Desulfovibrio desulfuricans: one gene and its partner. The main gene of each other region encodes a partner of the protein of the gene in region 2 in a complex. Links are inferred from orthologs where the notes say so. Each region holds a gene or a part of one and is shown on either strand. Other genes may lie near its edges.

Region 1 (4,110 bases), on a different replicon or contig from region 2:
CTGCCCCGCGTTTGCGCTCTGGCAGGCAGGACAGGGGCAAACAGCGCCCTGCGCAGCATGGTGACGCGCCGCATCCGCTGCATTTTCTGCATCCGGGGACGCGCTTTCATAAAACTGCGCAGCAAGCCCCAGGGGCGTGAGCGTAAAGCCCGTTACCACACCGGGGCCAGCCAGCTGGCCGCATTCAGGCCCAATACCTTCCAGAGCCGGGCCAAGGGGTACGCTGGTCAGCCACAACTGTCCAGTCTCGGTTACCAGTGCAAGTTCGCCGTTGGTGCCAAGGTCGGCCAGTACAAAGGGCCGGGGAACATCCGCCTCCAGCAGGGCGGCCAGCCCCGCGCTCACGTCGCCGCCCACAAAGGGCGCAGGCAGCGGCGGTACATAGAGAGGTGGAAAATCCGTCAGGGCAACGGTTTCATCGCCGCTGTGCGTCAGCCTGTACGGCGCTGCGCACAGCCCCTCCACATCGCGATCAAGAAAAATATCCGTCATGGCCGTATTGGCAGCCAGACACAACCGCGTCACCCGCCCCGTGCCCGACTTCGCCAGCGAATCCATGATGCCCAGCAGTTGCCGCCGGGCAAGCCCGGCCAGCACGGCGCGCCCTTCTGCCACGCGCGCCACGGCAAGGCGCGACATGACATCCGCCCCGGCCCCGGCCTGCGGATTGAGCGTACGGCCTTCAGCCACTGCCCGGCCTTGCATATCAAGCGCCCGCCAACACAGGGATGTAGTGCCAAGATCAACTGCCAGAGCCAAATCCGGCGGCGTCATTGGGGGCAGAATCTGCCGCGCCGCGCCGCGACCGGACAAACGCCCTGTCTCTTGCGCTCCCGCTGGCAGAACAAGATTCTCCGGCGGCAACTCAAGATCAAGCGCAGCAGCGCCCTCCGCAGTCGTGTCAGGGTCTGGCACCTGACGGCGACAGGCCAGACGCCAGCCAGCCTCCAGCTGCGAGGCGGAAAAAACGTCCACCTCCGCAGGCAGGCAGGGCGGCGCATGGCGCACAAAACGCACGCGGCAGCGCCCGCAACGCCCAAGCCCGCCGCACAGGGGCAAAGGGCGCACCAGCCCCGAAAGCCAGATGGCCTGCGAAAGGCTTTGCCCCGGCCTTGCGGCAATAGTCACTGATGGCGCGGCTGGAGCAGCGCCGCATGGGTCTGCATGGGCATGGTCACTGGCCGAAAAAAGACGTACAAACATGCGCCAAGAGTGCCTGACAGGCCCGGTAAAGGCAAGCGTGGCGCACTCCCCTGCCGTGCGGCAATTGCTCTGGCAAAAGGCGCTGTACGGCTTGTCAAACTGGCCTTTATCTTGCATATTCCATCTGCGTGGTCGTGTGCGGAAAAACACGCCGCAACACACATTTTCACGACTGTTCCGAGGCTGGTATGAATAAAGTTCTGGCGCAAGACGAAGTTGATGCCCTGCTGCGCGGGCTTTCCGGCGGGGAAATCGAAAACGAAGCGGAAACGCAGGAAGACGATTCCGGCATTGTGTCTTTTGACCTTGCCAATCAGGATCGCATCATCCGCGGGCGCATGCCCGTGCTTGAAATCGTTAACGACCGTTTTTCACGGCTTTGCACCAACGCCCTTTCAAACTCTGTGCGCAAGCGCGTGGAGCTGAACCCCATATCCATTGATATGACCAAGTTCGGCGAGTTCATGCGCTCGCTGCCGGTGCCAACCTCCATCAATATTTTCAAAATGGATCCCCTGCGCGGCAATGCCATCATGGTTGTTGATTCGCGTCTGGTATTTGCCCTGGTGGAAAACGTGTTTGGCGGCGCTGGCTCCCAGCCCAAGGTTGAAGGCCGCGAATTCACGCGCATTGAGCAGGCAGTGGTGGACAAGATTGTCAAAATCGCGCTGGAGAACATGGAAGAATCCTGGCGGCCAGTGCATGACGTAAAGCTTGAGCTGGTGCGCAGCGAAATCAATCCGCAGTTCGCCGCCATTGTGCCCCCCAGCGACGTTGTGGTGGTCATCACCTTTGAGGTCGAGCTGGATACGGCGCTCGGCTCCATGATTATTTGCCTGCCCTACGCCACCATTGAACCCATTCGTTCCAAACTGCATGCGAGCTTTCAGACCGAACGCCTCGAAGTTGACCACGCATGGGTGGCGCGCCTTAAAGAGCGCCTGCTGGAAACCCCGGTGGAGATGAAGGTGCATTTTGGCCGCACCACCATCACGGGCAACCAGTTGCTGCGCATGCAGGTGGGCGACATTATCGTGCTTGATACCGACCACGAAGACATGCTCAACTGCACGGTCGCCGGAGTGACCAAGTATCAGGGCCTGCCTGGCACCATCAAGGCCATGAAGGCCTTTCAGATCATTAAGGAAAACGAACCGCAATACACCTGATGCGACCAGCCGCGCGGCAAAGGCGGGCACTCGGCAGCCGCCAGCACTGACGCCGCTCCCCCCACGTATTAAATTCACGCAAAGGCCCCTGCCTGAAAGAACTGCACCCAACGCAGATTCTGTCAGACAGGGGCCTTGTGCATCTACAGGCACGGCAGGGCTAAAATGCCAAGCCTGCCTGTACATAAAAATTATGCTTTGTCAGGCCCGTCCTCACAACCAGAACCGCCACAGCCGGGGAGGCCGGAACTGTCAGAGCTGTGCTTTCCCCCACAGTGCGCGCCACAGCCGCCAGGCAGGCGGGAAAGCCTGTGTGCCCGCATCTCAGGCGCAAGAATATGCACCCCGGCGGCGGCCAGATGCGGCACCACCTTTACGCCTTCCGGCACGGGTACGTTATCTTCGTACGCGCCCACCGGGGGGCGCAATAGCACGCAACTGCACCCGGCGGCCAGCCCGGCCTGCATATCGCGCACACGGTCGCCAATCATCCAGGAGCGTGCAAGATCAATATTCAGATCGGCAGCGGCTTGCAGAATGAGGCCCGGCTCTGGCTTGCGGCAGTTGCAAGGGCCAGTAACCTCCGGCAGGTGGGGGCAATAATACCACGCGTCGATAACGGCGTTGTGCGCCGCAAGATCTTCATTAACCCATGCTTCCAGAGCGTGCAGATCGTCCTCGCTGAACATGCCGCGCGCCAGCCCCGACTGATTGCTCACGACCACAAGCAGATACCCTACGGCATGAAAGCGCCTGAGGGTTTCAACCACGCCCGGCAGCCACTGCCAGTCTTCCTTGCGGTGAATATAGCCAGTATCGTGATTCAGGGTGCCGTCGCGGTCCAAAAAAATGGCGCGGCGCGGCGCTTCTGCTGTGCTCATGAAAGCCCTTGCCCTTTTCCGGGGTTACCCGGCAGTTTGGTGTGCTGCAATCCTTGGCAATTATGCGCCAAACCAAAAAAAATGCAAAAACTGCCCGCAAAAACCTAACCGGTGTCCCAAACAGAAGCGGCCCACAAGTGGGCCGCTTCTTTCCCCTGCCCTATAAGGCGGGGAACGCAAAAACAAGGCTGCTGACAGACAGACCGCAGAATTACTTCTTGGCGGTCATTCTCCGTTCCCACAGCTTCATGTCGTTCATTTTTTTGCGGCGTTCACGCTGCAAAGCCTTGCAGGCAAGCGGGGTACCCTTTTTAAAGCCCCACTTTTCAAGGTATTCTTCTGTGGAGAGGCCGTGTGTAGCCAGGTGACGTTTAGTCAAAATCTTGAAGCTCTTACCACACTCAAGGCAGGTAACGCTCTTTTCCTTGATCGATTTTCTGGCTTCAAGAACAGCCCCATCAAAATCGGGTTCGCCAGTGGCTTCGCCCATGGCAACAGCCCTGATGCTGCCAGCAACCTTTTGGACAAAGGCCGTTATTTCTTCCGCGCTCATAACCCTGACGCCAGCCTGAGCCTTGGAAATTTCCAAAGCACCCTTCAAAAAATCGTCCATCTTCACTCCGCGATATATTAAGTTAAAAAACTTTTGAACTATAAGGATTCAGCACTAACACTATTTCGATAAAGCAATTTGTGTCAACCCAATAAACGAAAAATGACACCACAATCAAACCGGGGCGCTTGAAGCGTAAGGAGGGCAATATAAATAGCTTTTAGAGAATATGCCATCCATATTTAGGGGTGCGCCGGCGCTTCAACCGCAATTTATCGCACATTATTACTGTAAAAATAAAAAA
Region 2 (4,067 bases):
CCGCAAAAACTGGGGCGAACGGCTGATGCCCTCGGCCTGTTCCAGCAGGCGGCGCAGTTCATGCGTGCGCGCTTCCAGCTTTTCATCCAGATTCCGCAACTCCGCCTGCCGTTGGGCAAACGTAGCCACTATTTCTTTTTCCAGCCGTGCGTTCATTTCTATGCGCGCCAGCAGGCTGTCCTGATTGCCCTGCAAGGCGTTGAGCAGGCCCTCTGACCGGCGCAAACGCATGTAGAAAACAAGCACACCGCCAAGGATGGCAAGCTCGAAGAGGGAAAAGAGCATGATAAGTGCGTAAAGCAGTGTGTCGTTCATACTTTTATGTTCAAAAGGTTGCCCACAAGCGGGGATGAAGTTTCACCCGCTGGGGTTTCCGGTTCAGGGGGGGGCCGCCGCCTTCTGCGGCTGCCAAAATGGGGTGCGCCCTGGTGATCGGCATCCGGGTTCAGCGCCGTCTGGGTTCCGGGTTCTGTGCGCGTTACCTGCTGCTGCTCCTGCTTTGCCATGGCGGCGGCAAGAACGCGCGACATGGCAGCCGATGCCTGCGGGGCGACAGCGGCGGCATTGCTTACGGATGTGGCCAGGCTGGTCTGGGCATACAGCACGGCCATGGTGGCGTCAACGCTCATGGAGGCCTCCTGTTGCCGGTTCCGGGGGCCTGACGACCTTCAGCAGGTCGCTTGTGCAGCAGCAGCGGGTGTGCCTTGCGTAGGGCCACGGGCGCTGTCGTCTGCTGGCTCCACTGGCCTGCAGATGCTGCTGTGGCTATTCGTTCAGATAACTCTCAAACAAAATGTCATCAATGCGCCCCTGCGTCAGGTAATCGTTCAGCACCCCGCTGAGGTCTTTTTTTATGGTAGCCGTATTGGCCGGATTCAGCAAAAACTCGTCCGACTTGCTGCTCAGGTAATAATACAGGGCATCACGCAGAGGGATGAGCTTGTGGTCAATCTCCATGCCCACCCTGGGGCTTTGGCTGACTGTTGAAAATTTGCAGATCAAAAAGCGCGCCCCAGTAGGTGTTTGCCGGGGAATAACGAAGGGTGCCAGTTCCTTGACGCTGTCAGGCTGGGCAGTCGGTGTTTTCGCAGAAGGCACCACGATCACGTCTGGCTTGATTGGCTCCGGAGGCGGCGGCGGGGGGGTGCGCAGTACAAACCACCAGATTGCAGCGCCTGCCACCAGCAACACGAGCAGGCCAGCAGCGGCAGCAATGAGCAGCAGCTTTTTTTTCTTCTTGGGTGGTTCGGCCCCTTCTTCGGCTACCTGAAGTGGGGCTTCCTCGGTTTTGGCCGGGGGAGGAGGCGCCTGTTCCACAAGGAACGGGGCATCGTCAAGATCAAGTTCGACCTTGCGCAGGCTTGTGTCCTGGCTGACCGCAACCTGAAGTTCATCCTTGACGGGGGCGTCTTTCAAATCCTGCTTTTCAGCCACGCGCCTCTCCTGACAATCACGGCCTGTTCATCTGTTCCATGCCGTGACCAGCACTACACTACCGCAACCACTAAGAACAAAAAACCCGCCCCGAACCAGGTGAGCGCATGCAGCGCTGACCCCGGCCAGGAGCGGGCCGTCAAAGCCAGGGAAATTTGGCGCTGTGGCCAAAGGCAGGTTGCCTGCGAAAAGGCTGGCTGCCCTGCGTGGTTATTTATGTATATCCGCGCCACGCATGCTTGCCGGGCGAATGCACATCGCCTCTGGCAAGTTTTTCAACATGGAATGCTCTAGGGGAAAATCTTGTCGATTTTCTGCTTCATCGTGTCCGCAGTGAAGGGTTTGACGATGTAGTTGGAAACCTTGGCCTGCACGGCTTCAATGATGTTTTCCTGCTGGGCTTCAGCAGTGACCATCAGAAAGGGGATGTTGGCAAACTGCTCGCTTGAGCGGACCTTGCGGAGCAGATCAATGCCTGTCATCTGGGGCATGTTCCAGTCCGAAACGATAAAGTCGATCTTCTCGCGGTTCAGAACTTCCCATGCCGAGGTGCCGTCATCGGCTTCCACCACGTTCTGAAAACCAAGCTGGCGCAGAATGTTGCGCACAATACGGCGCATGGTGGAAAAATCGTCAACCACAAGAACACGCATATTCGGATTGTAAGGCATGAGAAGAACTCCTTGAAGCGCCGTCAATATCGGTTTGCAACAGACGTTGCAGCCGTGCGCCACTGTCTGTCGTAAGCTTATATTTCTGTGCCTTCGCCGTAGAGATTATGAAATTCCTTGCGAAGGCGGCTCAGGGCCTGTGAATGTAATTGTGAAACCCTGCCTTCAGTGATGCCCATGACTTCGGCAGTTTCACGCATATTCAACTCATCAGTATAATACAGCGAGAGTACCAACTTTTCTCTTGGCGTCAAGCGGTCGATCAGCGGTGCCACGCGCTCCACAAGCTCTTGCAGGGCAGTGCTGCGGAAGGGTTCTCCGCCTTCGGGGCCTTCGCCCGAAATCGTGTCCTGAATGGCGTCAAGTGAAATCCAGAGCTGGTTTTGCAGGGCTTCAAGCCCCTGCCGCACATCACGCATGTCGAGGCCGGTGATCTTTTGCAGCTCGTCCTCGGTGGCCTGACGGCCTTGCTCGTGTTCAACCTTGCGCATGGCTTCATCAAGCACCCGCACACGCTGACGCAACGACCGGGGAAACCAGTCAAGGCGGCGCAATTCATCGAGCATGGCTCCCTTGATGCGGCTTTCGGCATACGTTTCAAAGCGGATGCCGAGCTGCGGCCTGAACTTGCCCAAGGCTTCCATGAGGCCCAGGGTGCCGGAGCTGATCAGCTCCCCAAGTTCTATGCTGCGCGGCAGTTTGGCTTTGAGCCGCAAAGCGAGAAAGCGGATCTTGGGCGCATAGTGACGCACCACGGATTCCTGCTCTGCCGGTGAAAAGCTCTCCCAAGGGGTTGCCCCGGTTTCGAGCGCTTCCCAGGGGCAGGGAGCTTGCGCTTGCGCTGTGCCGGTCTTCATGTTGGTTTCCTTCGGATTTGCCTCTTCTACCCCGTGGCATCTGGATGCCTGTTGTGCCTCGCTCCACCTGCCCGCCAAGGCTGGTTGCGCTGCGTTATTGACTCGTTGAGGTTATGAAGCGTTGTTTCTGTCGCAAAAGGCTTTTCAGGCCCGGAATCCCATCCGCAATTCTAGCGGAACAGCAGTTTTTTCCAGAAAAACTTGATGTTGCCGTCGAGGTTTTCGGGGGCTTCCCATGCGCTGATGTTCTTGGCCAGCGACATGGTGGCCTTTGCCGCCGGGCTTTGCGGTTCGCTTATGCAATAGGGCAACTGCTGCACCACGGCCTTGCGTACGCCTGTATCGCGCGGGATGACGCCCACAAGTTCCAGGGAGACGCCGCTGAGAAAATGGTCGCAGGCCTGATGCAGACGCACAAACATGTCCTTGGCCGTCTTGAGGTCCGGGGCCATGTTGACGCACACCTTGAAGCGTTCAACGCCGTGATTGTTTTTCAGCACCTTGATGAGAGCATAGGCGTCAGTGAGCGAGGTCGGTTCCGGTGTGAGCACCACCAGGCGCTCCTGCGCGGCCATGTTGAAATAGAGCACGTTGTCGCTGATGCCTGCACCTGTATCCACGATGAGGTAGTCAAGTCCGTCTTCCATTTCATCAACGGCTTCAAGCAGTTCAAGCTTCTGACCCGTGGAAAGGGTGAGCATTTCGCTCATGCCGGAGGAAGCAGGCAAGATGGAAAAGCCGTAAGGCGTGGGAAAGAGTATGTCCGAAATGGTGGCCCCTTCGTGAAACAGATGAAAAATATTCTTCTGCGGGGTCAGACCAAGCACCACGTCTACGTTAGCCAGGCCGAGGTCGGCGTCAATAAGCACCACCTGCTTGCCCAGCTGCGCAAGGCAAATGGCAAGATTGACCGAGATATTGGTCTTGCCTACGCCGCCCTTGCCAGAGGTGACGGAAAAAACCAGAGGGAAAGTGCCGCTCATCTGTCTGCTCCACATGTTATGGCTCATGCCGCGCTAGGCGGCCTGGCCGGGAAGTTGCCTTTTGAAAATAAGACGCCAGACCAGCGGCTCGGTGGCCGGGGCAAGGCTTTCCTTGAGTTCCG

Evidence for each region.
Region 1: the proteins of NE637_RS11015 (region 2) and fliM are in contact, whole or in part, in a crystal structure (PDB 1F4V), measured with the Escherichia coli proteins. The link is inferred for Desulfovibrio desulfuricans from one-to-one orthologs.

Annotation. Positions count from the first base shown.
Region 1 is NZ_JANFYZ010000018.1:265-4,374, reverse strand. The notes cover bases 498-3,381. They hold fliM (flagellar motor switch protein FliM), read left to right. Parts: upstream 498-1,391; coding sequence 1,392-2,372; downstream 2,373-3,381. Other genes in these bases: gmhB (D-glycero-beta-D-manno-heptose 1,7-bisphosphate 7-phosphatase), read right to left, coding at 2,564-3,253; NE637_RS14035 (ASKHA domain-containing protein), read right to left, coding at 498-1,320. Also shown: more of NE637_RS14035, read right to left, coding at 1-497; NE637_RS14020 (Ros/MucR family transcriptional regulator), read right to left, coding at 3,465-3,866. UniProt on the Escherichia coli protein: FliM is one of three proteins (FliG, FliN, FliM) that forms the rotor-mounted switch complex (C ring), located at the base of the basal body.
Region 2 is NZ_JANFYZ010000008.1:103,141-107,207, reverse strand. What follows is about bases 416-3,256. They hold NE637_RS11015 (chemotaxis response regulator CheY), read right to left. Parts: upstream 2,106-3,256; coding sequence 1,725-2,105; downstream 416-1,724. Other genes in these bases: NE637_RS11005 (MinD/ParA family protein), read right to left, coding at 3,133-3,256; NE637_RS11010 (FliA/WhiG family RNA polymerase sigma factor), read right to left, coding at 2,183-2,962; NE637_RS11020 (flagellar basal body-associated FliL family protein), read right to left, coding at 766-1,434; NE637_RS11025 (hypothetical protein), read right to left, coding at 416-629. In the rest of the region: NE637_RS11030 (hypothetical protein), read right to left, coding at 1-315; more of NE637_RS11025, read right to left, coding at 312-415; more of NE637_RS11005, read right to left, coding at 3,257-3,945; NE637_RS11000 (flagellar biosynthesis protein FlhF), read right to left, coding at 3,979-4,067. UniProt on the Escherichia coli protein: Involved in the transmission of sensory signals from the chemoreceptors to the flagellar motors.